Regions from separate parts of the Kitasatospora sp. NPDC101235 genome, predicted to be linked through region 2. Evidence: predicted binding sites of a transcription regulator. Region 2 holds the regulator's gene; the other holds the start of a gene.
What was found. The regulator HspR, encoded in region 2, represses chaperone genes until heat shock. The targets are predictions, from matches to a motif close to TTGAGNNNNNNNNNCTCAA.

Region 1 (15,974 bases), on a different contig from region 2:
CCTCACGCGCGGCGGCCCGGTGCCTCCCGAACGGGGGCACCGGGCCGGTGCGGAGTCGGCGTCAGGGCGCCGGCCGTCGGCTCAGCCGAGCAGCCGCTTCAGCCGCTCGCCCGCGGAGCCCAGCACCGCGCGGGCCTCGGCCAGCTTGTCCGCGCTCACCCCGCCGTCCCGGGCCGCGTCGCGGACCTGGTCGCGGAAGCGGTCGAGCAGCCGCTCCAGCTCGCGGGCCGGGTCCCCGGCCGGGTCGGTGCGGGCCCACGGCGGCAGGTCCGCCGGGGCGCCGGGCTCGTCCTTGTCCAGGTCGATCCGGGTCACGGTGATCCGCTCGGCGGGCTCGGCGGGCGGCTCGTCCGCGCCGTGGCCCCAGCGGGCCGCGTCGGCCAGCCCGGCGAGGCCCTTGGTCAGCTCGGACAGGCCCTCGGCCAGTCCGGTCGGCCAGTCGCCCTTCGCGGCGTGCTCGCGCACCTGCTGCTCGACCCGGCGCTTGATCCGCAGCGCCTCCTGCTGCGCGGCGGTGCGCGAGGCCTTGGCCTGCTCGCGCAGCCGGCGGGCCTCCTCCTCGGCGGCCTTCGCCTTGGCCTTGGCGGCCCGCTCCTGCTCCCGGGCGCGCTTGGCCTGCTCCTTGGCCTGCTGCTTGAACTGGGCGAACTCCTCCTTGGCGCGCTGCCAGGACTCGTTGTCGCCCCAGGGCCCGGCCCACGGGTCGCCGCTCTCGGTGCGCTCCGGCCGCGGTGCCTGCCTGGCGGCGTTCCACAGCTCCTCGCGCAGGTCCTTGGCGCTGTCCCGGACGTCCTCGCGGATCGCCCCGGCGAGCTGCGCCACGGAGTCCCGGATCTCCAGCTCCAGCTCGTCCAACTCGCCCTGCCGGGCTTCGAGTTCGGTGCGTCCGGCGTCGGTCAGCCGGTACACCTTGCGGCCGCCCTCGGTGCTGTGGGCGACCAGGCCCTCCTGCTCCAGCTTGGCCAGCCGCGGGTAGACCGTCCCGGCGGAGGGGGCGTACAGGCCCTGGAACCGCTCCTCCAGCAGCCGGATCACCTCGTAGCCGTGCCGCGGGGCCTCGTCCAGCAGCTTCAGCAGGTAGAGGCGCAGCCGGCCGTGGCCGAACACCGGTGTCATCTCAGGCCTCCTTGGTGAGGTTCGGCGTGCCGGGGCCGGCCGGGATCTCCTTGACCACCACCGGGCCCTCCTCCTCCGAGTCGGGGCGGCGCAGCACGGTGACCGCGCCGGAGACGGTGGTGACGTTGAGGCTACCGCGGCCCTCGCCGAGTCGGCCGGAGATCTTCTTGGCGCCCCAGGTGCTGCTCATCTGGAGCTGCTCGAAGGTGCTGGAGACGTCGCCGCTGGTGGAGCCGGCCTCGACGGTGGCGTCGGCCAGCGAGGGTATCCGGACCACGACCGCGCCGCTGACGGTGTTGACCTTGACGTCGGTCTCGCCGGCCACGTCGAGGTCCAGGGTGACGGCCCCGGTGACGGTGTTGGCCTGGACCCGGTCGGCGGTGCCGGCGATCACGGTGAGCTGCCCGGAGACGGTGTTGACCTTGAGCCGGCCGCCCACCGCCTGGGCGTCCACGTCGCCGGTGACGGTGCCGGCCTCGATGAGGCCGGTCACCCCCGCGAGGGTGGTGTCACCGTTGGCGCTCTGCACCGAGACGTGCCCGTCGACGCCGCTGACGGTGGCGTCGGCCGACACGGTGCCGACCTTGACCTCGACCTCGGTCGGGACGGTCACGGTCACGCCGGCGATCCGCTTGCGCTTGAAGGAGCCGAAGAGGCTCTTCACCGAGCCGACCGACTTGAGCCGGTCGCCGAACTCGCTCCAGCTGTTGATGTCCTTGTAGGTGACCGTCAGGACGCCGTCCACCAGGGTCACGTGCAGGGGCTCGCCGACCAGCTCGGTGACCTCCAGACGGGCCGGGCCCTCGGCCGCCACCACGTTCACCGTGCCCTCGATGGTCCGCACGTGCAGCGCGCGCACCGGCTCGTCGAAGGTGATCCTCTCGGGGCCGTCGACCGTCCACTGGCTCATCTCTGCCGCCTCCCGTTGCCGATCGCGATGTATCGCGTTCTCTTTTAAAGACGATATATCGCGTGCGGGCAGAGTCAAGCGCGCCGGCCCCCGATCCCGACCCCGATCCGCCCCCGAGGTCTCCCCTACGGGGCCGTGGGGCCGCCGTACCCGGACACGCGCGAGGCCCGGGAGGCGGTTGCCTCCCGGGCCTCGCGGCGGCCGTCACCGGGTCACTCGTCGTCCTCGTCGTCGAGCCGCGCCAGCCAGGTGGCAAGCCGCTCGACCGGGACCTCGAAGTCCGGGTTGAGGTCGACGAACGTGCGCAGCTGCTCGGCCAGCCACCCCAGGGTGACCTCCTCCTCGCCGCGCCGGTTCTCCAGCTCCTCGATGCCTCGGTCGGTGAAGTACACGGTTCGCTCCGGTCCGGTGGGGATTGACCTGGTCAGGATAGTCCGGTCAGCCGGCCCGCCAGGTGCTGACGGTGACCTTGGCGGCCCCGGTGGTCGGGTCCGCCTGCTCGATCACCGCGACGGCGATGTTGCGGGTGACCCGGTCGCGGACGCACAGCAGGCGGCCGGGCGCGACCCGGTTGTACGAGAGGTCGGTGTCCGGCCGGGAGTCGATCGCGGCGGCGCACTGCTCGGCGGTGACGGACGGCTCGGTGATCACCGCGAAGTCCGACTTGTTGTCGCCGTAGCTGGTGAAGGAGTTGGCCTTGCTGCCGCCGGTGCCGCCGGCGTTGACCACCCCGAGGCCCCACTTGAGGTCGGTGGAGCGGGGGACCACGGTGCCCGAGTCCAGGTCGATCCGGTAGGCGTCGGAGGAGTACTCGGCGCTGGGGATCGCCAGCGACTTCTTGTCCAGCATCGGGGAGTAGCCGGCCGGCCGGGCCGGGGCCGAGGCGGTGCTCTGGCCGGGCTTCGAGGGCGTGGCCGTCACCGGGTCGGAGGACGCCGAGGCACTCGGGGAGGACTTCGCCTTGGTCGCGTCCGGGCTCTGGGTCACGGTGACCGCGGCGGCCGGCCTGTCGCCCGACTTGGTGTCGTCGCCCAGCTTCTTCATCAGCACCACGCCGCCCGCGGTGCCGCCGACCGCCATCACCAGGGCGACGGTGAGCAGCACCTTCCAGGACACCCCGCCCTTGCGCTTGGGCTCGGGCTCCGGGGCGGCGGTCACCACCGGTCCGGGCGGCGGGGTGTCGTACGACGGCGGCTCCGGCTGCTGGAGCCGGGCGGTCGGCGGGGCCGGCAGCACCGGTGCGGTCGGCGACTCGGTGGGCGGCTGCGGGGCGCCGTACGAGCCGACCGGCGGCGGCGCGAAGCCCGGCGGGGGCGTCACGGGCGGCTGCTGCGGGTGCACCGCGGTGGCCGGGTGGGTCGGGGCGGAGACGGGGTGGGTCGGCGCGACGGGCGGCTGCGGGGGAGCGGCCGGGACGGCGGCCGGCATCGCGGGCACCGGGGTCGGCGGGGTGGCCGGCGCGGCCGGCAGCGGTGTCGGCGGCGTCTTGGGGAGGTCGGAGCGGCGGGTGATCTCGGTGTTGACCTCGCGCGGCAGCCAGTCGTCGCCGAACCGCAGCTGGCCGCCGACCTCCGGGTGGTTGCGGGCGACCTGGATGATCTCGGCGGGGGTCGGGCGGTCCTCCGGGCTCTTCGCCAGGCAGCGCTGGATCAGCTCGCGCAGGTCGGCCGGGACGGCCGACAGGTCCGCCTCCTCGTGCACCACCCGGTAGAGCACCGCGGTGTCCGGGCCGTCGCCGAACGGCGCGGTGCCGCCGGCCACGTACGCGGCCAGGGCGCCGAGCGCGAAGACGTCGGTGGCCGGGGTGACCGGGCGGCCCTGGGCCTGCTCGGGGGACATGAAGGCGGGGGAGCCGATCCGGTAGCCGGTGCCGGTCAGGGCGGTGGCGTCGGCGGCCCGGGCGATGCCGAAGTCGATCACCCGCGGTCCGTCCCCGGCGACCAGCACGTTGGCGGGCTTGAGGTCGCGGTGGACCACCTCGACGCTGTGGATCGCCTGGAGGGCCTCGGCGATGCCGCCCATCAGCAGCAGCACGGTGCGCACCGGCAGTGCGCCGTTCTCGCGCACCACCTGCTGCAGGGACGGGCCCGGGACGTACGCGGTGACCAGCCAGGGGGCGTCGCCGTCCAGGCCGCCGGAGTCGATCACCTGCGCGGTGTAGAGCCCGTGGATGCGCTGGGCGTTGCTGACCTCCTGCGCGAAGCGGCGGCGGAACTCGCCGTCCTCGGCGAACTCCGGGCGCACCACCTTGAGCGCGACCGGGCGTCCGCCCGGGGTGTAGGAGAGGTAGACCCGGCCCATGCCGCCGGCGCCCAGCCGGGCGAACAGCCGGTAACCGCCGACCTCCCGGGGGTCGTCCGGGAGGAGCGGCTGGAAGACCGGTGGGAGCTTGCCGGCGTCCCGAGGCGTGTCGGCGTTCATGTGGTGATCCCCCTGGGAGAGCGGTGAGGTGGTACGGCCGTGGCGGCCGGGCGAGCTGACGGGCGCCGGGGCTGCCGAACGGCGAGGCATAACCTATCGACCCGTCAGGATCTCGCGCACCGCGGTTCCGGTTTGGTTGCAGAGCTGGGACCTAACGGGCGGGGAGCACGAACGCAGGGCGGGGAGCACGAACGCGGGGCCGGGAGCACGAACGCGGGGCCGGGAGCGCGAACGCCCGCGGCCCCGCCCTCCCGGTGGGGAGGGCGGGGCCGCGGGCGTGGAAGGCGCGGGGCTTCAGCGCGTCAGAGCGCGAAGACCTCCTCGACCAGCGCCTGCTGCTCGGCGGCGTGCCGCTTGGCCGAGCCGACCGCCGGGGACGAGGCCGCCGTGCGGGCGACGCGGCGCAGACGGGCGTCGCCGCCGCTGCGGCCGATGACGACCTGCAGGTGGTCGACCAGGTTCATCGCGATGAACGGCCAGGCGCCCTGGTTGGCCGGCTCCTCCTGCGCCCAGACGAACTGGACGTTGTCGCCGTAGCGGGCCAGCTCCTCCTGGAGCTCGGCCACCGGCAGCGGGTAGAGCCGCTCGACCCGGACGATCGCGGTGTCGGTGACGCCGCGCTCGGTGCGGGCCGCCTCCAGGTCGTAGTAGAACTTGCCGGCGGTGATGACCACCTTGCGGACCTGCGCCGGGTCGACGGTGGTGTCGCCGATGACCGGGCGGAACGAGCCGGACAGGAACTCCTCGGTCGCACTCGCCGCGGCCTTCAGACGCAGCATCGACTTCGGGGTGAAGACGACCAGCGGCTTGTGGTGCGGGTTGTGCGCCTGCCAGCGCAGCAGGTGGAAGTAGTTCGACGGCAGGGTCGGCATGGCGACCGTCATGTTGTTCTGCGCGCACAGCTGGAGGAAGCGCTCCGGGCGGGCGGACGAGTGGTCCGGGCCCTGGCCCTCGTAGCCGTGCGGCAGCAGCAGGGTGACGCCGGAGTGCTGGCCCCACTTCTGCTCGGCGGAGGCGATGTACTCGTCCACCATGGTCTGCGCGCCGTTGACGAAGTCGCCGAACTGCGCCTCCCACATGACCAGCGCGTTCGGGCGGGTCAGCGAGTAGCCGTACTCGAAGCCCATGGCCGCGTACTCCGACAGCAGGCTGTCGTAGACGGTGTAGCGGGCCTGGTCCTCGGTGAGGTACTGCAGCGGGGTGTAGTCCTCGCCGGTCTTGCGGTCGATCAGGACGGCGTGCCGCTGGCCGAAGGTGCCGCGGCGGCTGTCCTGGCCGGCCAGGCGGACCGGGTGGCCCTCCATGAGCAGCGAGCCGATGGCGAGGGTCTCGCCCATCGCCCAGTCGATGGTGTTGTCCTCGACCGAGCCGGCGCGGCGCTGCAGCTGCGGCAGCAGACGCGGGTGGACGGTCAGCCAGTCCGGGTGGTTGACCTGCGAGGCGGCGATCCGCTTGACCATCTCCTGGGAGATGCCGGTCCGGATGGAGACCGGGAAGTCGGCGACCGGCTTGCCCGCGGTGGCGTCGGCCGGCGCCTGGGCCGCGTCGCGGACCTCGGCGAAGACCTTCTCCAGCTGGCCCTGGAAGTCCTGGAGCGCCTGCTCCGCCTCTTCCATGGTGATGTCGCCGCGACCGATCAGGCCCTCGGTGTACAGCTTGCGCACCGAGCGCTTCTTGTCGATCAGGTCGTACATCAGCGGCTGGGTGAACGACGGGTTGTCGGCCTCGTTGTGACCGCGGCGGCGGTAGCAGATGAGGTCGATCACCACGTCCTTGTGGAACTCCTGGCGGAACTCGAAGGCGAGCCGCGCGACGCGGACCACGGCCTCCGGGTCGTCGCCGTTCACGTGGAAGATCGGGGCCTCGATCATGCGGGCCACGTCGGTGCAGTACATCGAGGAGCGCGAGGACGCCGGGGCGGCGGTGAAGCCGACCTGGTTGTTCACCACGACGTGCACGGTGCCGCCGGTGCGGTAGCCGCGCAGCTGCGACATGTTCAGGGTCTCCGCGACGACGCCCTGGCCGGCGAAGGCCGCGTCACCGTGGATCTGGATCGGCAGCACCGGGAAGGTGGTGCCGCCCTGGTCCAGGATGTCCTGCTTGGCGCGGGCGATGCCCTCGACGACCGGGTCCACGGCCTCCAGGTGGGAGGGGTTCGCGGCGAGCGAGACCTTGATGGTCTCGCCGTCCAGGCCGGTGAAGGTGCCCTCGGCGCCCAGGTGGTACTTGACGTCGCCGGAGCCGTGCATCGACTTCGGGTCGAGGTTGCCCTCGAACTCGCCGAAGATCTTGCCGTACGGCTTGCCGACGATGTTGGCCAGCACGTTCAGGCGGCCGCGGTGGGCCATGCCGATGACGGCCTCGTCGAGGCGGTGCTCGGCGGCGGAGTCGATGGTCGCGTCCAGCAGGGCGATCAGCGACTCACCGCCCTCCAGCGAGAAGCGCTTCTGGCCGACGTACTTGGTCTGCAGGAAGGTCTCGAAGGCCTCGGCCGAGTTCAGGCGGCGCAGGATGCGCAGCTGCTCCTCGCGCTCCGGCTTCGCGTACGGCTTCTCCAGGCGCTCCTGCAGCCACTTGCGCTGCTTCGGGTCCTGGATGTGCATGTACTCGATGCCGACGGTGCGGCAGTAGGTGTTGCGCAGCAGGCCGAGGATGTCGCGGAGCTTCATCATCTTGTGGCCGCCGAAGCCGCCGACCGCGAACTCGCGCTCCAGGTCCCACAGGGTGAGGCCGTGCTGGACGACGTCCAGGTCGGGGTGCTTGCGCTGCTTGTACTCCAGCGGGTCGGTGTCGGCCATCAGGTGGCCGCGGACCCGGTAGGAGTGGATGAGCTCCATGACGCGCGCGGTCTTGTTGACCTCGTCGTCGTGGGTGGTGGCGACGTCGGTGGCCCAGCGGACCGGCTCGTACGGGATCCGCAGCGACTCGAAGATCTCGTCGTAGAAGCCGTTCTCACCGAGCAGCAGGCGGTGGATCTCGCGCAGGAACTCGCCGGACGCCGCGCCCTGGATGACGCGGTGGTCGTAGGTCGAGGTCAGCGTCATGATCTTGGAGACGCCCAGGCGGGACAGGGTCTCCGGGGCGGAGCCCTGGAACTCGGCCGGGTACTCCATGGCGCCGACGCCGACGATGGTGCCCTGGTTCTGCATCAGGCGCGGCACGGAGTGCACGGTGCCGATGCCGCCGGGGTTGGTCAGCGAGACCGTGACGCCGGTGAAGTCGTCCATGGTCAGCTTGTTGGCGCGGGCCCGGCGGACGATGTCCTCGTAGGCCTGCCAGAAGCCGAAGAAGTCGAGCGTCTCGGCCTTCTTGATGGCCGCGACGACCAGCTGGCGGTCACCGTTGGGCTTGACCAGGTCGATGGCCAGGCCGAGGTTGACGTGCTCCGGCTTGACCAGGAAGGCCTTGCCGTCCTCCACCTTGTAGCTGTGGTTCATGCCCGGGGCGGCCTTGATGGCCTGGACCAGGGCGTAGCCGATCAGGTGGGTGAAGGAGACCTTGCCGCCGCGGGCGCGCTGCAGGTGGTTGTTGATGACGATGCGGTTGTCGATCAACAGCTTCGCCGGCACGGCGCGGACCGAGGTCGCGGTCGGCACCTCCAGCGAGGCGTCCATGTTGCTGGCGACGGCCTTCGCCGGACCGCGGAGCTGGACCAGCTCGGGGCCGGCAGCGGCGGCGGGCGCGGCCGGCGCCGGGGCGGCGGCCTTGGGGGCCGGGGGCGCGGCGGGCGCGGCGGCGAGCGGGGCCGGAGCGGCCGGGGCGGCGGCGGGCGCGGCCGGAGCAGCAGCGGCGGGCGCGGGGGCAGCGGCAGGGGTCGGCGCGGGGCCGGCCTGGGTCGCGGCCTGGGTCACTGGGGTCACCTCGGTACCGGGCTTGTAGTCGGCGAAAAAGTCCCACCAGGCTCGGTCGACCGAGTTCGGGTCCTGGAGGTACTGCTGGTAGATCTCGTCGACGAGCCACTCATTGGGGCCGAAGCCAGTGGAGCTTGCCGAGCTGTTGGGGGTTTCAGGGGACTGTGGCGACACGGCGGCAACCGCCCTCTTCCGCTTCCTTTTGGGATGTTTGGACAGCGGGGATTAAGGCTACGCCCCTGACCGGTGATCGCGCAGTCCCCGAGGCCCAGGCGTCGTCCAGATCACAGTGTTGACCTGCACTTTGGCTGAAAAAGTGCGTTAGAAAGCCGTATCTGGGGGGAACCGATCGGCGCCGAACAGGATCCATACCGGGGCGAAACCGGACAAAAACTCGGCCGAATCCGCTAACGATCTTCGTGTACCTCTGTGTCGGATCTGTGACAAATGTCCTGACCGTCGCCCTGGCGCTGTCCGGGCAGCCGGACCTCGATCCGGCAGCCGCGGGGGGACTCGGCCACCGCGATCCGTCCGCCGTGCAGGTCCACCGCCCAGCGGGCGATGGCCAGGCCCAGCCCGGTGCCGCCGTCCGCGCCCGGCCCGGCGGCGGTCGCGGTGCCGCTGCGGCTGAACCGCTCGAAGACCCGGGTGCGGTCGGCGGGCGGGATGCCGGGGCCCTCGTCCTCGACCTCCAGCAGCAGGCCGCCCCGCTCGCCCTCCGGTCGCGCCCGCACCGTCACGGTGCCGCCGGGCGGGGAGTGCTTGCAGGCGTTGTCGACCAGGTTGGCGACCACCTGGTGGAGCCGTTCCGGGTCCGCCACGCCGGTCAGGCCGACCGGGCTGACCTCCAGGGCCAGCCGGACGTCCCCGCGCCGGGAGAAGGCGCCGCCGGCCGTCGCGCCGTCCACGGTGACCCCGCGCAGCACGCCGTCCAGGAACTCGCGCACCTCGAAGGGGCGGGCGTCCAGGTCGACCACGCCGTCGTCGATCTTGGAGAGGTCGAGCAGGTGGGTGACCAGGCGGCCGAGCCGCTCGGTCTGCTCCAGTGCCGCCTCCAGGGTGGCCGGATTGGGCTGGACGACGCCGTCCACCACGTTCTCCAGGACGGCGCGCAGCGCGGCGATCGGCGTCCGCAGTTCGTGCGAGACGTTGGCGACCAGCTCGCGGCGGTGCCGGTCGGCGGCCTGGAGGTCGGCGGCCATGGCGTTGAAGGCGGCCGCCAGTTCGCCGATCTCGTCGCGCGAGTTCACCTCGACCCGGCGGCTGTAGTCGCCGGAGGCCATCGCGCGGGCGGCGGCCGTCATCTCGCGCAGGGGGGCGGTCAGCCCGTGCGCGAGGAACTGCATGAAGAGCAGTGAGGCGATCATGGAGAAGACCATGATGATCCGGATCTGGGTCTCGGACCGGATCGCCACGACCACCATCCCGGTGGCCAGGAACACGGAGACGATCACGAGCAGGGCGAGTTTGCCCTTGATCGAGCGGACCGGGTCGAGCGGCCGGATGTCGGCCCAGACCCGGCGGGCGGCGCGGGCGGCGAGGTTCTGCGGCCGCGCGTCGTCGGATTCCCCGTTGCGTTGCTGTGGAAAGGTCATTGTCCCGTGTGGTCCCCGCGTCGTCCCCCCGCGTGGTGGCCCGGCGTCGTCCGGACACGGGCCCCCCGGCGGCCCGTCGCCCGCGAAGCCGTCCTAGGAGAGCGGGGCCTCCAGCGCGTAGCCGACGCCGTGGACGGTGCGGATCCAGCTGGCGCCGATCTTCCGGCGCAGCGCCTTGACGTGGCTGTCCACGGTGCGGGTGCCGGAGGCGTCGGTCCAGTCCCAGACCTCGGCCAGCAGCTGCTCGCGGGTGAGCACGGCGCGCGGCTGGGCGGCCAGGCAGGCGAGCAGGTCGAACTCGGTCGGCGTCAGGTGGACGTCGCCCGAGGCCAGCCGGACCCGGCGCTGCACGTGGTCGATCTCCAGCTCGCCGAACCGCAGGCTGCCCAGCGCGGGCGTGCGGGCGGCCTGCTGGGCGCGCTCGACGCGGCGCAGCAGGACGTTGACGCGGGCGGCCAGCTCGCGCATCGAGAACGGCTTGGTCATGTAGTCGTCCGCGCCCACGCCGAGGCCGACCAGCAGGTCCGTCTCGTCGTCGCGGGCGGTCAGCATCAGCACCGGCACCGGGCGCTGGGCCTGGATCCGGCGGCACACCTCCAGGCCGTCGAAGCCGGGCAGCATGATGTCGAGGACCACCAGGTCCGGCTGCCAGGTGTGGAAGCCGTCGACCGCGCCGGGGCCGTCGTGGGCCACGGCGACCTTGAAGCCCTCGGCGCCCAGCCGGGCGGCGATCGACTCGGCGATCGTGGGCTCGTCCTCCACCACCAGGACTCTGCGCTGGCTGCTCACAGTGCCACCGGTGTTGTGGTTGTCCTGCTGAATTTCTGTCACGGTCACGCCACCGCCCCCAGGGCTGCGGGCCGGCCACCTGTGGGGATGGCGGGGCTCCGCTCGTAGTCTTGTTCCGTCGTGGACTGTGCCGGGTCCGCCGTCCCGTCGTGCGACAGGGAGCCGAGGACGGATGGTCGGCCGCCCACTTCTCCCGCGCACTTCGCAGCGTACGGACAGCGGATGCTTCCCGGCAGGTGGACCGGACGTTTCCGGCCCGTGGGCCGGCTGTCGGGCCGCCCTCGGACCCACTGCACGAGTGGGCACGGGCCGATACCTTACCCGGCGAATTTTCTCTGCGTAACGGTACGTATGCAGTCCAGTTGACGCCAAGTCGCCGGTCAGAGGCCGTGCTGCCGCGTTGGCGGGGAGAAGGTCTGGACCAATGTCGGGAATCCTCCGGTCCGCTACGGTCGGGGTCCTCACGGGCTTTTCCCAGGTGCCTCCCAGGACCTCGACGTACCGTGGCCGCGACAACACCCGACCGGGCGGAATCCGTGGCGCGCGCCGGTACGTTGGGCACCACGCGAGGAGCCGGTGGCTGCGGCGTGGAGCGGAGGCGGCATGGCGGGACCGGGGTGCGGTGCCGGCGGAGCCCGGACCGCGGGAGCGCCGTACGGAATGCTCCGCCTCGGGCTGCGCGCCGGTGTCGTGGAGTGGCTGCTGGAACGGGTGCCGACGCCCCGGCGAACGCCCTTCACGCTCGGGTACCTCGCCGTCGTGGGAGCCACCACGACCTTCGCCGGACTCGCCGATCCGGAACTCGTCCAGCGGTTGCAGGAAGCCTCCAGTTCGGACGGGCACAACCTGCTCCAGCATCCCCTGCGCGCCCTTGCGCTGAGCGGATTCTGGGTGGCCGGCGAGGTGTGGATGCCCTACCTGTGGGGATTCGCGCTCACCCTCGCGCCGCTGGAGCGCAGGATCGGCCCGGCCCGGGCGGCGGCCGTGTTCGCGGCCGGGCACGTCGTGGCGACGCTGCTCTCCCAGGGGGTGGTGATCGCCGCGGTGGAGACCGGGCGGATGGCGCCCGAGGTGATGGACCGCCTGGACATCGGGGTCAGCTACGGCGTGCTCGCCTGCCTGGGGGCGGTGGCCGGGCTGCTCTCCCGGCGCGGGCGGCTGCTCGCGCTGGGCGGCGCCGGGCTGATGATCGCCGAGCAGATCGCCACCGACAGGGACGTGATCACCGGTGTGGGGCACCCGGCCGCGGTGCTGACCGGGGTCGCGCTGTGGCGCTGGGTGCGCCGGGCCGAACGGCGCCCGCTGAGGCCGCGTCCGGCCCCGGCGACGGCCGCCGGCGGTGCGCCCGCGCGGGTGTGGACGGCGCGTTGACGCCGCTGCCCGGCCGTGATCGTTCCGGGGCCGTGGATCTTCGCCCCGGGATTTCCGGAGACGTTTCCGGTGCGCTTTCCGTGCTCTTTTGACGGAGCCCGGCGCGGCACCTCCCGCCCCGATCCGTGTTCGCTCACGGCGAACGGAGGGCCGGGAACATCCGGTGGTCGCGAGGCCTTAGTCAGGTCGACTCAAGTTCGCTGACTGGGGAGAGATCATGGCATCGACGTCCACACCGCTCACCCTGCCCGTGCTGCCGCTCGACGACGAGGTCGTCCTGCCGGGCATGGTCGTTCCGCTGGACCTGAAGGACACCGAGGTGCGCGCCGCGGTCGAGGCCGCCCGGGCCGCTGCCACCGGCGCCGGCAAGCCGCAGGTCCTGCTGGTCCCGCGGGTGGACGGCTCGTACGCGGCGGCCGGCACGCTGGCCACCGTGGAGCAGGTCGGCCGGCTGGCCGACGGCCCCGACGCGGTCGGGCAGCCCGCCGCGCTGGTGCGCGCCGTGCGCAGGGTCCGGATCGGCGTCGGTACCACCGGCCCCGGCGCCGCCCTCTGGGTGGAGACCACGCCGTTCCGGGAGTCCTCGGTGGGCACCCCGGTGGCCGGCCGGGCCGCCGAGCTGGTCAGGGAGTACAAGGCGCTGTCCACCCAGTGGCTGCGCAAGCGCGGCGCCTGGCAGATCGTCGACCGGGTGGCGCAGATCGAGGGCGTCGGCGAGCTCGCCGACAACATCGGCTACGCGCCCTTCGTCACCGCTGAGCAGAAGCTCAAGGTGCTGCTGGAGGCCGACCAGGTCGCCCGTCTCGAGTACGCGCTCACCCTGCTGCGCGACCACCTCGCCGAGGAGGAGGTCAACGACACCATCCGCAAGGACGTCGAGGAGGGCGTGGCCAAGCAGCAGAAGGAGTTCCTGCTCCGCCGCCAGCTGGAGGCCGTCCGCAAGGAGCTGGCCGAGCTGAACGGCGAGGCGGCCGACGAGGAGGGCGACTACCGCGCCCGGGTCGAGGCCGCGGACCTCCCTACGAGCGTCCGCGAGGCCGCGCTCAAGGAGGTCGACAAGCTGGAACGCGCTTCCGACCAGTCGCCCGAGGGCTCCTGGATCCGCACCTGGCTGGACACCGTCCTGGAACTGCCCTGGAACGAGCGCACCGAGGACGCGTACGACATCGCCGGCGCCCGCGCGGTGCTGGACGCCGACCACGCCGGCCTGGCCGACGTGAAGGAGCGGATCGTCGAGTACCTGGCCGTCCGCAAGCGTCGGGCCGGCCAGGGGCTCGGGCCGGCCGGCGGGCCTCGGCCGGAGGGGCGGAGCGAAGCGCTCCCCAGGAAGAGCGGTGGGCGGCGGGAGGGAGCGGTGCTGGCCCTGGTCGGCCCGCCCGGCGTCGGCAAGACCTCGCTCGGCGAGTCGGTGGCCCGAGCGATGGGCCGCACGTTCGTCCGGGTCGCGCTCGGCGGCGTCCGGGACGAGGCGGAGATCCGCGGCCACCGGCGCACCTACGTCGGCGCACTGCCCGGCCGGCTGGTGCGGGCGATCAAGGAGGCCGGCTCGATGAACCCGGTCGTCCTGCTGGACGAGATCGACAAGGTCGGCTCCGACTACCGGGGCGACCCGGCCGCCGCCCTGCTGGAGGTGTTGGACCCGGCGCAGAACCACACCTTCCGGGACCACTACCTGGAGGTCGAGCTCGACCTCTCCGACGTCGTCTTCCTCGCCACCGCCAACGTCCTGGAAGCCATCCCCGAGCCGCTGCTCGACAGGATGGAGCTGGTCCGGCTGGACGGCTACACCGAGGACGAGAAGGTCGTCATCGCCCGCGACCACCTGCTCCCGCGCCAGTTGGAGAGGGCCGGCCTCGGCGGCGAGCAGGTCACCGTGGACGAGCCGGCGCTGCGCAGCCTCGCCGGGGAGTACACCCGGGAGGCGGGCGTCCGCAACCTGGAGCGCTCGATCGCCCGGGTGCTGCGCAAGATCGCCGTACAGGCCGAGCTGGGCGAGCGCGAGCTGCCCGCCGCGGTCGGGGCGCAGGACCTGCGCGCCCTGATCGGCCGGCCGCACCACGTGCCGGAGTCCGCCCAGGAGCCGGCCGAGCGCCGCACCGCCGTCCCCGGCGTGGCCACCGGCCTCGCGGTGACCGGCGCCGGCGGCGACGTCCTCTACATCGAGGCCTCGCTCGCCGACGCCGAGACCGGCGGCACCGGGCTGACCCTCACCGGGCAGCTGGGCGACGTGATGAAGGAGTCCGCGCACATCGCGCTCTCCTACCTGCGCTCGCGCGGCGCCGAGCTGGAGCTGCCGGTCACCTCGCTGCGCGACCGCGGCGTGCACCTGCACATCCCGGCCGGGGCCGTCCCCAAGGACGGGCCGAGCGCCGGCATCACCATGACCACGGCGCTGGCCTCGCTGCTCTCCGGCCGCAAGGTGCGCACCGACGTGGCGATGACCGGCGAGGTGTCGCTGACCGGGCGGGTGCTGCCGATCGGCGGGGTGAAGCAGAAACTGCTCGCCGCCGACCGGGCCGGGGTCACCACGGTGATCATCCCCAAGCGCAACGAGGCCGACCTGGACGACCTCCCGGCCGAGGTGCTGGAGCGGCTCACCGTCCACCCGGTGGCGGACGTGCGGGAGGTGTTGGAGCTGGCGCTGGAGCCGGCCGCGGCCACGGTGCTGGTGGCCGCCTGACCGGAGGCCCGGGCCGCCCGAGCGGTGGCCCGGGCCCCACCGGCGGTCCGAAGGGCCGGCGGCATCCCCGCGTGCGAGACTGCGGAGATGCCGTCCCCCACGCAGCGCGCTCTGGCCCGGGTGCCCGACCGGCTGCGCCCCTTCCTGGTACGGCACCGCCGGCTGGTGAAGTTCCTGCTGGTCGGGAGCGGCTGCTTCGTGCTCACCACGGTGATCGACTTCGAGCTCAAGTTCACCGTGCTGGAGCACAAACCGGTGGTCGCGCTGACCGTCGCGACCGTGATCGGCACCGTCGTCTCGTACGTGCTGAACCGCCGCTGGGCCTTCCGGGCCGCCGGCCGGCAGCGCGAGGCGCTGATGTTCGTCCTGGTCAGCGCGGTGGCGATCGTCGTCAACGACGTACCGCTGGCGCTCTCCCGGTACGTCCTGGACCTGCGCGAGCCGTACGTCGGCCCCTGCGGGCAGGAGCTGGCGGACTTCCTCAGCGGGATGGTCGTCGGCACCTTCGTCGCGATGCTGTTCCGCTACTGGGCGATGCGGCGGTGGGTCTTCGCCCCGCCCGCCCCGCCCGCCGGGCCCGGCCGGGCCGAGCCCGTTCCCGTGCCGGCGAGGGTGCTCGCGGAACCGGCGACGGTGCTCGCGGAACCCGGTTACGCTGCACCCGAGATGCCACGGGATGTGCCGTAAAGGGGCGAGGTGAGCCTTATGTACGAGCCGGACCCCGTCCCGACCGGGCCCGCCAGCCAGCAGGGGATGCGCCGGGCCAACCTGGCCCTGGTGCTCGGGACGATCGCGAGCGGACCGCGCTCGCGCGCCGAGGTGGCCGCCGGGACCGGGCTGACCAGGGCGGCCGTCTCCTCGCTCGCCGAACAGCTGATCGCCGCCGGCCTGGTGGTCGAGGAGGGCCCCGCCGCGCCCAGCGGCAAGGTCGGCCGTCCCGGCACCGCGCTCGGCCTCAACCCGGCCGGGCCCGGCGGCCTCGGCGCCGAGATCGGGGTGCGGCACCTGGGTGCCTGCGTGGTCGACCTGCGCGGGGAGGTCCGCGCCTGGCGGCGCCGGGAGGTCTCCAACCACGGCCGCGCGCCCGCCGCCGTGATGGCCGACCTCGCCGACCTGCTGCGCGAGGCCGTCGCCGAGTCGGGGCTGCGCCCGGCCGGACTCACCCTGGCCGTGCCCGGGCTGGTCGGCGGCTCCGGCGGGATGCTCCGGCGGGCCGCCAACCTGGGCTGGCAGGACATCCC
Region 2 (15,974 bases):
TCAACCCGATGGACCGCTGCTACACCGCCGTCAGCCCGCGCTCGGTCAGCGACCGCCTGGGCGCCGAACTGCGCAGCGAGGCCACCCGGCTGCTGGTCCGCGCGGAGAACCTCCCGGGCGCCCTGGACAGCCTCACCCGGGCCTACGACGCGATGCCCCGCCCGACCGGCCGGGCCGGCGGCGCCGTCCACGTCGAGGGGCACGTCCACATCCGCCAGCGGATCTCCCAGCTGGTCTCCGACTGCCGCTCCGAGGTCCTCACCGCACAGCCGGGCCACCGGCCCGCCGACACCCTCCAGGTCGCCCTCCTCCAGGACGTCCAGCTGCTCCAGCGCGGCTGCTCGCTGCGCACCATCTACCAGCCGCTCGCCCTCGCCGACCCGCCCGCCCTCGCCTACGCCGAGGAGGTCACCCGGCACGGCTCGCTCATCCGCGTGCTCGACGAGCCCTTCCAGCGGCTGATCGTCTTCGACCGGTCCGTCGCCGTGATCTCCGCCAACGACGACAACAGCACCGCCGCCTTCATCACCGACCCGGCCACCATCACCTACCTGGTCGGCACCTTCGAACGCGACTGGGCACGCGCCGACACCGCCGAGGCCGCCGCCGTCGGCCAGGCGCCCGCCCGCACCATCGCCGACCGCGTAGGCCGGCTGCTCGCCCGCGGCCTCACCCAGCGCGCCGTCGCCACCCGGCTGGGCCTGAGCGAACGCACCGTCGCCGCCCACATCTCCCGGCTGCGCGACCGCTACGGCGCGCAGACCCTCTTCCAGCTCGGCTGGCTGATGCGAGGCGCCCGAGATGACCGATGAGCCCGGCCCGGCCGAGCGGGCCCTCTACCTCGCCGCCGTCCGGAGCGGCGGCCGGCTGCGCCCCGAGGACCTCGCCCCCGGCGACCGCCCCGCCCTGGCCGCCCTCGTCGCCCGCGGCCTGCTCACCCCCACCGCCACCGGCTGGACCGCCGCCGGCCCGCGCGCCCTCGGCGACCGGCTCGGCCTCGAACTGCGCACCCGCGCCATCCGCCTGCTGCAGCACGCCGAACGGCTCCCGGGCACCCTCGGGCCGCTGGCCCGCGCCTACGACGCGGCCCGCCACCCGGGCTCCCCTCCCGTCGACCCCGGGGCCGCCGGACCAGGGGCCGCCGGTTCCGGGGCCGGCACCGTCGACGACGCCGCGGAGGTCCGCAGGCGGATCAGCCAGCTCGTCTCGGAGTGCCGGGAGGAGGTCCTGGCCGCCCAGCCCGGACCGCGTCCGGTCGAAGGCCTGCGGATGGCCCTCGCCCAGGACCTCTCACTGCTCCGCCGAGGCTGCTCGCTGCGCACCGTCTACCAGCCCGTCACCCTCGCCGACCCCGCGGTGCGGGAGCAGGTCGCCCTGCGCACCGGACAGGGCGCCCAGGTCCGGGTCCTCGCCGAACCGTACGAGCGGGTGCTGGTCTTCGACCGCGCGGTGGCCGTCATCCCCGCCGCCGAGGACCGCAGCCGGGCCGTCTTCCTCACCGACCCCACCACCGTCGCCTACCTGGTCGCCCGGTTCGAGCGTGACTGGGCCCGCGCCACTCCCGCCGGCCGCCACCTCGACCCGCCGTCCGTCACCACCGTGCGGATCGGCCGGCTGCTCGCCCGCGGCCTCACCCAACGGGCCGTCGCCACCCGGCTGGGCGTGAGCGAACGCACCGTCGCCGCCCACATCTCCCGGCTGCGCGACCGCTACGGCGCCCACACCCTCTTCCACCTCGGCTGGCAGCTCCGGGGAGAACGCCATGACTGACACCCCCGCCACCCGGCTCTCCGCCACCCTCCAGGACGCCGCCGCCCGTGCCCTCTACCTCGCCGTCCTGCGCGAGGGCGGCCGGGTCCGGGCGGCCGAGGTCGGTGCGCAGGACGAGCCGGCGCTCCGGCAGCTGGTGGACCTCGGGCTGCTGGTACCGCAGCTGATGGACGGTTCGTACAGTGCGGTCGACCCCAGGGCGGTCGGCCGGCGGATCGGCACCGATCTCCGGAGGACCGGCACCCGGCTGCTGGTCGAGGCCGACCAGGTCCCCGACCTGCTGCGCGAGCTCACCCACGCCTACGACACCGCACCCCAGCGCGAGACCGGGCGCGCCGGCACCCGGATCATCACCGGGAAGTCGGAGATCCGGCACCGACTGGAGCAGTTGACCCACACGCATCCGGACGAAAGCCTGACCGCCCAACCCGGCGCCGGGCGTTCCGCCGACGTGCTTGCCGAATCCCTCACACGCACCCGCCGGTACCTGGAACGAGGAGGCACGATGCGCTGCCTGTTCGAGGCGACGGCCCGTACGGACGCTCCGGCGGTCGGCTACGCCGCCGACGCCACCCGGCTCGGCTGTGCGATCCGGGTGCTGGAGCATCCCTTCAAACGCTTCCTGGTCTTCGACCGCACCGTGGCCGTCATCCCCGCCGCCCCCGACTACACCAGCGCGGCCGTGGTCGACGACCCGTCGACGGTCGCCTTCGTGGTGGACACCTTCGAGCAGCTCTGGCAGCGCGCCGAGGGCGTCAACTGGGCATCGCCGGCCGCAGGTTCCACCGAGCCGCCCAGCCGTCGGCAGATCGCCCGGCTGCTCGCCCAGGGCCTCACTCAGCGGGCGATCGCCACCAGGATGGGCCTGGGCGAGCGAACGGTGGCCGCCCACATCGCCCGGCTGCGGGAACAGTACGACGCCGAGACGCTGTTCCAACTCGGCTGGCAGATGCGGGGAGCCCGGACGGGGGAGTCCGGTGGGTAGCCGCCGCTCAGCCGGTGGCGGCGCCGGTCGGCCAGTAGCCGGGGACCGGGGGCTGCTGCCGGGGGACGTTGAACTGCTCGCCGGGGGCGGTCCAGAAGCCCTCGCGCAGGGAGAGCGCCATGCCGGCCCAGTCCAGCGCGGTCTCCACCGTGTGGTTGAGGGCCTCTTGCGACCAGGTGTCGTCGAAGACCAGCGGCAGGACCGGGGCGACCTGCTCGATGGTGGCGATCAGCGGGTTGTGGGTGATGGCCTCGTCGACCAGGAGGACGATCGGCTTGCGCAGCGCCGACGCCCAGCCGAGCTCCAGGCTCACGCCGGCCGAGAGCGGGGCCCCGACGTAGGCGAACACGAGGTCGGCGGACTGGAGGGCGCGGAAGTCGGAGGGGACGCGGGGCTCCGGCGCGCGGCCGGAGATGGTCCAGGCGTCGCTGTGGTGCGCGCTGTACACGGCGGCACCGCTGCGGAGCAGGGTGGTGCGGAGCGTCGTCAGCCGCGTCCGGCTGGCGAGGGTCACCACGCTGTCGGCCGGCCCGGTCAGTCGCATCAGCGGGGCGGCCAGGAACACACGTGCACGCCGACCCTCAGGGGCCTGGCTGTCGTGGTGACGCAGGTAGGGCTCGGTCATGTCGACTCCGGGGAAAGGCCGACCGGGTGGTGAAGTGGTGCCGGTGGGCGCTGAGGACAGTGGCTTTTGAGTCTGCGAGCGGAAGAGATCCGGCAGATATTTGACGGTACAGCGGCAAGTTCGCTATCTGTGCTGGACCATTGGGAGCGAACTGATCGTCTATCAGTGCGCGCAGCCGCGTCCAGCATCCCGCCCTGGCATCTGGATGCCTGGCAGAGAGATGACGCTCCGGCCGGGGGGAGTTGGGGATGGCACTCTCGCGCGAGGTGCGGCATCATGTGGACGCCAGTGCTATTGATTCGGCCCAAGGTGTTCGAGAGCTAAGGAGGGTGGGTCCGTGTCTGTGCGTCGACTCGTCTGCAAGGTTGCGCTTCCGATCCTCATCGGCGTAGCGGTTCTGACCGGAGTCTCGTCCCCGTCCGACGGCGGGCACGCGGATGTGACCACCACTGCGCAGGCGGCCATTGCGGACGACCTGCACTGGGGCTGAAATCCAGCCGTACGGCCCGATCGGGACGAAGCGGGCGTGAAGGGTGAGCCATTTGCGCTGAGTGGGGCGGGATTCGGCGGCCGCCCTCCCTCAGTCCACTCCCGGTTTCGGCGACCGGCCGAGCGCGTAGCCCAGCTGGAAGAGGGAGTCGACGTGGTACTCCTCCCTCAGTTCCGCGATGTGGCGCGCGAGGGTCCGCTCACTGATGCCCAGTCGTCGTGCGATGACCCGGTGGTTCGTCCCGGCGAGCATCAGGTCGATGATCGTCTGGCGCAGTCTGGAAACCACTTGTTGGGGGACGGAACGATCCCCGTCGAACTCCAGGGCCCGGTTCCAGCTCCGCTCGAACACCTCCTCGATCAGGAAGCCGACGATGGCCGGATCGTGGATGAACGCGGCCAGGTCGTCGTCCACCACCGGGATCACGGCCAGCTTGCGGTCCACGATGATCAGCCGGGCGTACGGCTCGTCCAGGGTGCGGAACTGCCAGCCTTCCTCGGTCAGCTTCGCGACGTAGTCCCGGGTCGCCTGGTGGTAGCGGGTGCTCGCGTTGTAAATCGTCCGCATCGACGCGCCGTGGCGGAGAATCTCCAGGTCGCGCGCCAGGAAAGACGTCAGCATTTCCGCCGGACGGGGGCCGCCGGGCTGCATGGACAGGCCTTCCGTGACCCCCGCGGCGGCCGACTGCTGAAGTCTCTGATTTATCCGCGCTTTCCCGTGGATGTATTCGATGGCCCCACCCGTCGTGTCCGGGGCGTGAAATGCCTCGGCGAGTTCGCTGAGGTCCCCGGGCAGCGATACCGCTCTCGAGAGCAGATCGAGGGCCTGCCGCTGCCAGGTGGAACTCAGACTGCCGGCGAGTTGGGCCGGATCGACGGCGAGCAAAGCGCCCGGGTCGTCGCTGTCGGGTATCAGCAGTCCGAGTTTCAACAATTCGTCGAGGGCCGGGACACCGGCGGCCGGACACGCGCTCCGGGAGAGACGACCGTTCTCGTTGACGGCCTGCAGGTAGAGCTTTCGGGCTTCCTCGGACAGGACGCGCGATCCGCCGAATGCAGCTCCCGCGTGCTCTCGCCCACTCATCTCGGCTCCTAGTGTTGACCGGGAAGTAGTCAACGCGACTGTCGTCTTCTGTGGCAAGAATCCTAGGTGGCGCTGACTGGGTGCCTTGCCGCCCGCAGATCGACCGTGCCGGCCCGATAGAGCACTCTCTCACCAACACCGAGCCGCCGGCACCCCCCCGAGAGGAGGGACCGGCGGCCGGTGGATCGCCAGGTCAGCGCTTGGGGCGCCAGACGACCAGGGCGCTGGACTGCGGGGTGGGGGGCTGGTACGGGACGAGGTCGCGGCGGTAGGAGGCGTGGACGGCGGCCTCGCGCTGCTGGAGGGCGGTGGCGGCGCCCTCCAGGGAGTCGACCAGTTCCGCGACGCGGGACCGGAGGGCGGTGACCTGGTTCTCCAGCTCGATGATCCGCTTGATGCCCGCCAGGTTGATGCCCTCGTCCTGGGAGAGCCGCTGGACCTCGCGCAGCTGCTGGATGTCGCGCGCGGAGTAGCGGCGGCCGCGGCCGGCGGTGCGGTCGGGGCAGACCAGACCGAGGCGGTCGTACTGACGCAGGGTCTGCGGGTGCAGGCCGGACAGTTCGGCGGCCACGGAGATGACGTACACCGGGGTGTCCTCGGTGAGGACGTACTGCGGTGGGGCCGCGGCGGCCCGGCGGGTGCGGCGGGGGCCGGCGCCGGGCAGGCCCTCGCCGACGCCGGGGCCGATCGGGGTGTCGGGGTCGATCGGGTTCATCGGGGACATCTGGTCGTCACGCTCCCTTCGCCGCCCGGAAGAGGGCGGCTCGCGGATCGTCGGAGGCGGTGGCCTCGCGGTACTGCTCCAGGGCGTTCAGCGCGTCACCGGTGACGTGCTGGGGCACCACGACCTCGACGGTGACGAGGAGGTCGCCGCGGGTGCCGTCCTTGCGGGTGGCACCCTTGCCGCGGGCGCGCATGGTGAGGCCGTTGGCGCTGCCCGGGGGGAGCTTGAGCTTCACGGACGGGCCGTTCAGCGTGGGCACCTCGATGGTGGCGCCGAGCGCCGCCTCGGGGAAGGCGACCGGGACGGTGACGGTGAGGTTGTCGCCCTTGCGCCCGAAGACCGGGTGCGGGTCGACGTGCACGGTGACGTAGAGGTCGCCGGGCTGCCCGCCGCGCTCGCCCTGGGCGCCCTTGCCCTTGAGCCGGATGCGCTGGTCGGCCTGGACGCCGGCCGGTATCCGGACCTGCATGGTGCGGGCCGAGCTGGCCCGGCCGCTGCCGTGGCAGTCGGGGCAGGGGTCGTCGACGATCATTCCCCGGCCGCGGCAGTCCTTGCACGGCTCGGAGAGCGCGAAGGCGCCCTGGCCGCGGCTGACGGTGCCGGCGCCGACGCAGGTCGGACAGACCCGCGGCGTGGTGCCGGACTTGGCGCCGGTGCCGTTGCAACCGCGGCAGGGGGCCTGGCTGGTCATCCGCAGCGGGACGGTCGCGCCGTCCACCGCCTCCTCGAAGGAGAGCGTCACCTCGGTCTCGACGTCGGCGCCGCGCCGGGGCTGGGCCTGCCGGGTGCCGCCGCGGTTGAAGAGGCCACCGAAGACGTCGCCGATGCCGCCGCCACCGCTGCCGCCCTGGCTGCCGCTGAAGAGGTCGCCGAAGTCGAAGCTGTAGCTGCCGGTGCCGCCGGGGCCGCCGCCGGCCCGGAAGCCGCCGTTGGCGAAGAGGCTGCGAGCCTCGTCGTACTCCTTGCGGCGCTTCTCGTCGGAGAGGACGTCGTACGCCTCGGAGATGTCCTTGAACCGTTCCTCGGCCTTGGAGTCACCCTTGTTGGCGTCGGGGTGGAACTCGCGCGCGAGCCTGCGGTAGGTCTTCTTGATCTCGGTGGCGGTGGCGTCCTTGGGCACGCCGAGGACCTTGTAGTAGTCCTTCTCCACGTAGTCCTTACCGCTCATGCGTCCACCTCGCTACGCTCGGCAGCCGCTGAGCGGTACACGCGCCCCTCAATGGTTCTCCCCCAGCCTTCGGCCGGGGGGACCCCCATGCTGCGCTCGCTCACGGCTTCCGCCACCTCCCGAGTCCATCGTCACTGTGCTGTCAACAGCAACTGCAAGAAGAGCCGTTGACAGCGCGCTGCGGAGCCGGCCGCCGTACTGGCCGGCGTACGACTCCGCAGCGCACTGGTTGTCAGCTGTCACAGGTTGTCAGCTGTCCGAGCCACCGTCGGACTTGTCCGTGTCGGCGGACTTCGCCTCGGCGTCCGAGGAGGACGCCTGGCTGCCGGGCTGGGGCTCCGCGACGGCCACCATCGCCGGGCGGATGATCCGCTCGCCGATGCGGTAGCCGGGCTGGAGGATCTGCACGCAGGTGTCCTCGGTGACGTCCGAGGAGTAGCTGTGCATCAGCGCCTCGTGCATGGTCGGGTCGAAGGGCTCGCCCTCCTTGCCGAACTGCTGGAGGCCCAGCTTGGCGACGACCGTCTCCAGCGACTCGGCGACGGACTTGAAGCCGCCCGTGACCTCGCCGTGCTCGCGGGCGCGGCCGATGTCGTCCAGGACCGGGATCAGCGACTCCAGGATGTTGGAGACGGCGATCTCGCGGACGGTCAGCCGGTCGCGCTCGACCCGCTTGCGGTAGTTCTGGTACTCGGCCTGGAGGCGCTGGAGGTCACCGGTGCGCTCGGCGAGCTCGCGCTTGGCGGCGGCGAGGTCCTCCGAACCGGACTCGCCGGCGCCGGCCGCGGCGGCCTCCTCGGCAGCCTTGATCACGGCCTCCTCGGCGGCGGAGTCGTCGCCGGGCTTGCCGCCCTGCGGCTTGTCCGTCATGCGGCACCACCCTTGGGCTTCTCGTCGTCCACGATCTCGGCGTCGACGACGTCGTCGTCCTTGGCCTGGGTGGAGTCACCGGAGGCGGCGGCACCGGCGGGGGCGTCGGCGTTGGCGTACAGCGCCTGGCCGAGCTTCTGCGCGGTGGTGGAGACCTTCTCCGAGGCCTCGCGGATCTTCGCGATGTCCTCGCCCTTCAGGGCCTCCTTGAGCTCGCCGATGGCGGTCTCGACCTCGGTCTTGACGTCGCCCGGCAGCTTGTCGGCGTTGTCGGCGATGAACTTCTCGGTCGAGTAGACGAGCTGCTCGGCGGAGTTGCGGGTCTCCACGGCCTCGCGGCGCTTGTGGTCGTCCTCGGCGTACTGCTCGGCCTCGCGGCGCATGCGGTCGACCTCGTCCTTCGGCAGCGAGGAGCCGCCGGTGACGGTCATCTTCTGCTCCTTGCCGGTGCCGAGGTCCTTGGCACCGACGTGCATGATGCCGTTGGCGTCGATGTCGAAGGTGACCTCGATCTGCGGCAGGCCGCGCGGCGCCGGCGGCAGGCCGGTCAGCTCGAACATGCCGAGCTTCTTGTTGTACGCGGCGATCTCGCGCTCGCCCTGGTAGACCTGGATCTGTACGGACGGCTGGTTGTCCTCGGCCGTGGTGAAGATCTCGGAACGCTTGGTCGGGATCGTGGTGTTGCGCTCGATCAGCTTGGTCATGATGCCGCCCTTGGTCTCGATGCCGAGGGACAGCGGGGTGACGTCCAGGAGCAGGACGTCCTTGACCTCGCCCTTGAGGACACCGGCCTGGAGCGCGGCGCCGATGGCGACGACCTCGTCCGGGTTGACGCCCTTGTTGGCGTCCTGGCCGCCGGTCAGCTCCTTGACGAGCTCGGCGACGGCCGGCATGCGGGTCGAGCCACCGACCAGGACGACGTGGTCGATCTCGGAGAGCGAGATGCCGGCGTCCTTGATCACGTTGTGGAACGGGACCTTGCAGCGCTCCAGCAGGTCCGCGGTCAGCTGCTGGAACTGGGCGCGGGTGAGCTTCTCGTCCAGGTGCAGCGGGCCCTCGGCGGAGGCCGTGATGTACGGCAGGTTGATCGAGGTCTCGGAGGACGAGGACAGCTCGATCTTCGCCTTCTCGGCGGCCTCGCGCAGACGCTGGAGGGCCATCTTGTCCTTGGACAGGTCGACGCCGTGGCCGGCCTGGAAGACCTTGACCAGGTGGTCGACGACGCGCTGGTCCCAGTCGTCACCACCGAGGTGGTTGTCACCGTTGGTGGCCTTCACCTCGACGACCCCGTCGCCGATCTCCAGCAGGGAGACGTCGAAGGTGCCGCCGCCGAGGTCGAAGACCAGGATGGTCTGGTCGTCCTTGTCCAGGCCGTACGCGAGGGCGGCCGCGGTCGGCTCGTTGACGATGCGCAGGACGTTGAGGCCCGCGATCTCACCGGCCTCCTTGGTGGCCTGGCGCTCGGAGTCGTTGAAGTACGCCGGGACGGTGATGACGGCGTCGGTGACGGTCTCGCCCAGGTACGCCTCGGCGTCGCGCTTCAGCTTCTGCAGCACGAAGGCCGAGATCTGCTGGGGGTTGAAGTCCTTGCCGTCGATGTTGATCTTCCACCCGGTGCCCATGTGGCGCTTGACCGAGCGGATGGTGCGGTCGACGTTGGTGACCGCCTGGCGCTTGGCCACCTCGCCGACCAGGACCTCGCCGTTCTTCGCGAAGGCGACGACGGACGGCGTGGTCCGCGCGCCCTCGGCGTTCGTGATGACGGTGGGCTCGCCACCCTCCAGAACGCTGACGACCGAGTTCGTCGTACCGAGGTCGATGCCGACCGCGCGTGCCATCGTAGATACCTCCACGGAAGAGTTGAGCTTTACGGGCTCAAGCATGCATGAGGGGCGCGAGCGAGTCAACAGCAATGAGTCTGGTCGACTCAACTTTGCTGCGGCTTCGCACGTCCCCTTCCTTTTTGACCCGAATGAGCGACTATGGCCTCACGTGACTGCCGCCATACCTTGAGCAGCTTCTGAATCGGTGCTAGTGGGCGATAGTGTCCGGCCGGTGGGTGGTTAAGTTACCCACGAGTACACTTGACCGACCTCTATCCTCACCGCCGCTGGAGTACGGAGAAGCCGGATGCAGCTAGCAGCGATCCTCATCTCACTGGGCACGGCCGTGGTCGGCGTGGCGCTGTTCGCTCGTGCCATCGCACAGATCTACCGGTTCATCCGGCTCGGCCAGCCCGTCCCGAAGGGCGCGCGGATCAACGACCCGGTGGCCCGCACGGTGACCCTGATCCGGGAGTTCCTCGGCCACACCCGGATGAACAAGTGGGGCGTCGTCGGCATCGCCCACTGGTGCGTCGCCGTCGGGTTCTACGCGCTGATCCTCACCCTGGTCGGCGCGTTCGGTCAGCTCTTCGACCCGGACTACGAGGTCCCGATCATCGGTGACTGGACGCCGTACCTGGTGTTCCAGGAGCTGCTCGGCCTGGTGACCTTCCTCGGCATCGCGGTGCTGATCGTGATCCGGCAGCTGAGCCTGCCGAACAAGGCGGGCCGCAAGTCCCGCTTCGCGGGCTCCAACATGGGCTTCGCGTACTTCATCGAGGCCGTCATCTTCATCATCGGCGCGGCCATCCTGACCCTGCGCGGCCTGGAGGGCGCGCAGCTGGGCGCCGACCACTACTCGGCCGAGTACGTGGTCTCGTACCCGCTGGTCAAGCTGTTCTCCGGGCTGAGCGTCGGCACCCTGCACAACCTGCTCTGGCTGGTCGCGACGATCAAGATCTCGGTCTCCTTCATCTGGATGATCACGGTCTCGCTGAACACCGACATGGGTGTGGCCTGGCACCGCTTCCTGGGCTTCCCGAACATCTGGTTCAAGCGCAACGCCGACGGCGCCGTGGCGCTCGGCGCGCTGCAGCCGATGACCTCCGCCGGTGAGCCGATCGACTTCGAGGACCCGGCCGAGGACGCCGTCTTCGGCGTCTCCCAGGTCGAGCACTTCTCCTGGAAGGGCATCCTCGACTTCTCCACCTGCACCGAGTGCGGCCGCTGCCAGTCGCAGTGCCCGGCCTGGAACACCGGCAAGCCGCTCTCACCCAAGCTGCTGATCATGAGCCTGCGGGACCACGCCTTCGGCAAGGCGCCGTACCTGCTGGCCGGCGGCGGCAAGGACGCGGAGGGCGAGGAGAAGGCCACCTCCGAGCAGCTCAAGGACGTCCCGGCGGCCGCCCTGGCCGAGGCCGAGCGCCCGCTGATCGGCACCGCCGAGGAGAACGGCGTCATCGACCCGGACGTGCTGTGGTCCTGCACCACCTGCGGCGCCTGCGTCGAGCAGTGCCCGGTGGACATCGAGCACATCGACCACATCGTCGACATGCGCCGCTACCAGGTGATGATCGAGTCCTCGTTCCCGACCGAGGCCGGGACGATGCTCAAGAACCTGGAGAACAAGGGCAACCCGTGGGGCATGGCCACCAAGGCGCGCCTGGACTGGGTCAAGGAGCTCAAGAAGGAGACCGGCATCGAGGTGCCGGTGATCGGTGAGGACATCGACCCCGCCGAGGTCGAGTACCTCTACTGGGTCGGCTGCGCCGGCGCCCTGGAGGACCGCGCCAAGAAGACCACCAAGGCCTTCGCCGAGCTGCTGCACACCGCGGGCGTGAAGTTCGCGATCCTCGGCAAGGAGGAGTCCTGCACCGGTGACTCGGCCCGTCGCCTGGGCAACGAGTTCCTGTTCCAGATGCTCGGCGCGCAGAACGTGGAGACGCTGAACGCGGCCCTGGAGGACGCCCCGGTCAAGCGGATCGTGGCCACCTGCCCGCACTGCTTCAACACCATCGCCAACGAGTACCCGCAGCTGGGCGGCCACTTCGAGGTCATCCACCACACCCAGCTGCTCCAGCACCTCATCGACGAGGGCAAGCTCGTCCCGGTCCACCCGGTCGAGGGCCTGATCACCTACCACGACCCCTGCTACCTGGGCCGGCACAACAAGGTCTACACGCCGCCGCGCGCGATCATGGACAAGGTCCCCGGCCTGCGCCAGCAGGAGATGCACCGGCACAAGGAGCGCGGCTTCTGCTGTGGCGCCGGCGGTGCCCGGATGTGGATGGAGGAGCGCATCGGCAAGCGGATCAACACCGAGCGCGTGGACGAGGCGCTGTCGCTCAACCCGGACATCGTCTCCACCGCCTGCCCGTTCTGCCTGGTGATGCTCTCCGACTCGGTCAACGGCAAGAAGAACGAGGGCGCGGCCAAGGAGCACCTGAAGGTGGTCGACGTGGCCCAGCTGCTGCTCGACTCGGTGAAGGCCCTCCCGCCGGCCGAGAGCGAGGAGCAGCCCGCGACGGTGGACGCGTAACGACCGCCGCAGAGCCCGCTGTTCGACAGTTCTGCTACAACTGCCCGGCCCGGTGGACGCCGAGAACGCGACCGCCGGGCCGGGCTTTTGGGCGGCTCGCACGGCCCGTGTCGGTACGGCCGGTGCACGGGGGCGTGGCGGCAATCGCACAGCTGCCGGACGGGTATTCGGTCGGAAGCAAATACAGTAGGCCCGGACCGGCCTCGTGCCGGTCGACCCGTTCCGGACGGAAGCCCCGGGCGGGTGGCGACCCGCGCCGGCCGGACGGGTCCAGACCGACGACGAGGTGTCGGCCCGCCGGGCCGGGCCGCAGAGACCACAAGGGGAACAGCGCAGACCATGACCGAGGCAATCATGCTGGTCGGTGGTAAGGGCACGCGACTGCGTCCGCTGACCACCCACACCCCCAAGCCGATGCTGCCGGTGGCAGGTGTCCCGTTCATCGCGCACCAGCTGGCCCGCGCGGCCGCCGCCGGCGTCACCCGCGTCGTGCTGGCCACCTCGTACCTGGCCGAGGTGTTCGAGGACCACTTCCAGGACGGCACGCCGTACGGCATCGAGCTGGTCTACCTGACCGAGCGCGAGCCGCTGGGCACCGGCGGGGCCATCCGCAACGCCGCCTCCGGTCTGACCTGCGGTCCGGACGAGCCGGTCCTGGTCTTCAACGGCGACATCCTCTCCGGCGTCGACATCGCCGCCCTGCGCGACGGCCACGTGGCCGCCGGGGCCGACGTCACCCTGCACCTGACCCGGGTCGAGGACCCGCGCGCCTTCGGCCTCGTCCCGACCGACGAGGACGGGCGGGTGCTGGAGTTCCTGGAGAAGCCGGAGACCCCGGAGCAGATCGTCACCGACCAGATCAACGCCGGCTGCTACGTCTTCACCCGGTCCGTGATCGACCGCATCCCGGCCGGCCGGGAGGTGTCCGTCGAGCGCGAGACCTTCCCCGAGCTGCTGGCCACCGGCGCGCTGCTGCGCGGCGTCGTCGACACCTCGTACTGGCTGGACCTGGGCACCCCGGCGGCCTTCGTCCGCGGTTCGGCCGACCTGGTGCTCGGCAAGGTCGACTCCCCGGCCGTCCCCGGCCCGACCGGCGACGCCCTGCTGCTGCCCGGCGCCACCGTCCACCCGGGCGCGGTGCTCAGCGGTGGCACCGTGGTCTCCGAGGACGCGGTGGTCGAGGCCGGCGCGATCGTCGAGGGCAGCGTGATCCTGCCGGGCGCGCTGATCGGCCCGGACGCCTTGGTCAAGGACTCGATCGTGGGCGCCTTCGCCACCGTCGGCGACCGTTCGGCGCTGGACGGCGCGGTGATCGGCGACGGCGCGATCGTGGAGTCGGACAACGAGCTGCCGAACGGCATCCGGATCGCCTGCGGCACCCTGCTGCCGGTCGGCGCCGTCCGCACCTCGGCCGGCCCGGGCGGCTGCCCGGCCGGCACCAGCGCGGCCGCGGCGGTGCACGGGCCGTCGATCGGCGCACAGCGCTAGACGCGGGGCCCTGGAGCCCTGGGATCCGAGGGCCCGGTCCGCGGGTTTTCGGCCCCGTTCGTCTCAGCCTCGCTGCAAACCGGCCCCGGCTCCGTCCGGGGCCGCCGCGGGCCGGGCCGGACGGGTACCTTCGGACCGTGGCTGGTAATCGATACGACAGCGGTGAGGGCGCGGACCGTCCGCACGGCGGATGGTCGGCCCCTCCGCCGGCGCCCGGGGGGCACGGGGGGACGGACGGGCCGGAGTACTTCACGGCCCCGCACCCGGCGGCCCCCGGCGGGCCCGGCGGCCCGGGGCACACGGCGGGGGACGGATACGACCCGTACGCGGCGGACCGGCCCGGCAACACCCGGGCCTTCCCGGTCGGCGACCCCTACGCGGCCGGCGGTCCGTACGGGCAGCAGCCGCCGTACCAGGGGCACCCCGGCCAGGAGCACGGCTACTACGACGACGGCCGCGGGCAGCAGCCGCCGTACGGGCCCGCGCAGGGCTACGGCCCGGACCAGGGTTACGGCTCGGACCAGGGCTACGGCCCCGACCAGGGATACGACCAGCAGCCGTACGGCCAGGACAACGTCGCCGTCTACCGGGCCGGCGGCCAGTCCGCCCCGCACGTCGCCGGGCCCCGGCCGCACTGGCGCGAGCTGTTCACCGGCCTGTTCCGCTCCCCGACCGCGATCTTCGACCGCACCCGCGACCACCAGGTCTGGCTGCCCGCCCTCACCGTCTCGCTGCTGTACGGCGCGCTCGCGGTGCTCGGCATCGGGCTGACCCACGACGACATCGTCAACTCGACCTTCACCGTGGCGCTGACCGGCATCCTCGCCGCCGCCATCGGCTTCACCGTGACCGGCGCGCTCTTCGGCGGGGTCACCTACGCGCTGGCCCGCCAGCTGGGCGGCGACGGCCCGTGGAAGTCCACCGTCGGCCTGGCCGCGCTGATCGGCTGGCTCACCGACGCGCCCCGGCTGCTGCTCGACCTGGTGCTGCCCTCCGGCAGCGCCGTCGTCCAGGTCGTCGGCTGGGCCACCTGGATGCTCTGCGCGTACCTGCTGACCAGCATGGTCCGGCGGCTGCACGACCTGCCCTGGGGCAAGGCCGCGGCCGCCTCGGCGGTGCAGCTGGTCGCGCTGCTGGTGCTGATCAAACTGCCGACGCTGGGCTGAGGGGTCCGACGGGCGGAGGGCAGAATGGGGGGCGGGCCGCGGTCGAGCGCCGGGCCCGCCCCACCCTCGTCGTCCCACCTTCACCGGAGCCAGGCATGACCCTCCCCACCACTCACGTCAGCTTCCCGGCCGGGGCGGTGACCGGCGAGTCCCCGGTGCTCGCGGTGCACCCGCTGGCCGACGGGCGGTACGCCGTCGTCACCGAGGCGACCCCGTTCCACCCGCTCGACCACACCTGGCCCGACCAGCCGGCCGACCTCGGCACCCTGACCGTGGACGGCACCGAGCTGGCCGTGGTCGACTGCCTGACCGGCGCCGTCGGCCCGGAGGGCGGCGAGCTGCTGGTCGGCGCAGACATCCCGGTCCGGCGCGGTGACGAGGAGTGGTCCTGGCTGGTCCTGCACGTCCTCGACACCGACCCCGGCGACCTCGTCGGCCGCACCGTCGCGCTCGCCGTCGACGCCGAGCGCCGGGGCGCCCTCAGCGCCTCGCACAGCGGCTGCCACCTGCTCGCCCTCGCCCTGAACGCCGCGCTCGCCCCGCGCTGGCGCAAGGACCCGGACCGCTCGGACGCCTTCGGCCACCCGGACTTCGACAGCCTCGCCATGGCGAGCTCGGTGATGGACACCGCGGCCAGCACCGACACCTACCGGCTCGGCAAGTCGCTGAAGAAGAAGGGCTTCACGGTGGACGCCACCGAGGAGCTCCCGGCCCTCGCGGACGCCCTGCCGGCCCTCACCGAGGCCGTCAACGCCCGGCTGGCCGCCTGGGTCGCCGCCGACGCCCCGGTCCGCATCGAGGTGCCCGGCCCCGAGCTCACGGCCCGCCGCCAGTGGCACTGCGAGCTGCCCGAGGGCGGCGCGCAGATCTTCTGCGGCGGCACCCACCTGCACCACCTCGGCGAGCTGGCCGAGCTGCGCACCGAACTGCGGCTGTCCGAGGACGGCACCGAGCTGGTCGCCGTCACCAGCCCCAAGCGGGCCTGAGAACGCCGCGGGCGGCCACCCCTCGCGGTGTGGGGTGGCCGCCCGTCGTGCGTGCGCTCCGTGGGCCCTGCGGTCAGACCTTGGTGCGGTGGAAGTTCAGGAACGAGCGGGACGGCGTCGGGCCGCGCTGGCCCTGGTAGCGCGAGCCGTAGCGCTCCGAGCCGTACGGGTGCTCCGAGGGCGAGGACAGCCGGAACAGGCACAGCTGCCCGATCTTCATGCCCGGGTACAGCTTGATCGGCAGCGTCGCGACGTTC

Region 1: a site for HspR is predicted at 12,230-12,248, ahead of lon (endopeptidase La). Genes of this name have one in related genera too.

The regions. Positions count from the first base shown of each region.
Region 1 is NZ_JBIWNZ010000002.1:406,506-422,479, forward strand. Features, by position in the region: gene ACIRRH_RS05260 (PadR family transcriptional regulator) at 82-1,116, opposite strand; gene ACIRRH_RS05265 (DUF4097 family beta strand repeat-containing protein) at 1,118-2,026, opposite strand; gene ACIRRH_RS05270 (DUF6104 family protein) at 2,239-2,418, opposite strand; gene ACIRRH_RS05275 (protein kinase) at 2,465-4,447, opposite strand; gene ACIRRH_RS05280 (multifunctional oxoglutarate decarboxylase/oxoglutarate dehydrogenase thiamine pyrophosphate-binding subunit/dihydrolipoyllysine-residue succinyltransferase subunit) at 4,750-8,472, opposite strand; gene ACIRRH_RS05285 (sensor histidine kinase) at 8,706-9,893, opposite strand; gene ACIRRH_RS05290 (response regulator transcription factor) at 9,987-10,724, opposite strand; gene ACIRRH_RS05295 (rhomboid-like protein) at 11,343-12,053, shown strand; gene lon (endopeptidase La) at 12,271-14,733, shown strand; gene ACIRRH_RS05305 (GtrA family protein) at 14,821-15,420, shown strand; gene ACIRRH_RS05310 (ROK family protein) at 15,439-15,974, shown strand, end outside.
Region 2 is NZ_JBIWNZ010000020.1:126,755-142,728, reverse strand. Features, by position in the region: gene ACIRRH_RS29115 (LuxR C-terminal-related transcriptional regulator) at 1-812, shown strand, start outside; gene ACIRRH_RS29110 (LuxR C-terminal-related transcriptional regulator) at 802-1,770, shown strand; gene ACIRRH_RS29105 (helix-turn-helix domain-containing protein) at 1,763-2,755, shown strand; gene ACIRRH_RS29100 (hypothetical protein) at 2,763-3,380, opposite strand; gene ACIRRH_RS29095 (hypothetical protein) at 3,961-4,953, opposite strand; gene ACIRRH_RS29090 (heat shock protein transcriptional repressor HspR) at 5,147-5,677, opposite strand; gene dnaJ (molecular chaperone DnaJ) at 5,685-6,845, opposite strand; gene grpE (nucleotide exchange factor GrpE) at 7,095-7,715, opposite strand; gene dnaK (molecular chaperone DnaK) at 7,712-9,553, opposite strand; gene ACIRRH_RS29070 ((Fe-S)-binding protein) at 9,846-12,077, shown strand; partial or broken gene ACIRRH_RS29065 (sugar phosphate nucleotidyltransferase) at 12,417-13,490, shown strand; gene ACIRRH_RS29060 (YIP1 family protein) at 13,703-14,731, shown strand; gene ACIRRH_RS29055 (metal-dependent hydrolase) at 14,827-15,717, shown strand; gene dcd (dCTP deaminase) at 15,791-15,974, opposite strand, start outside.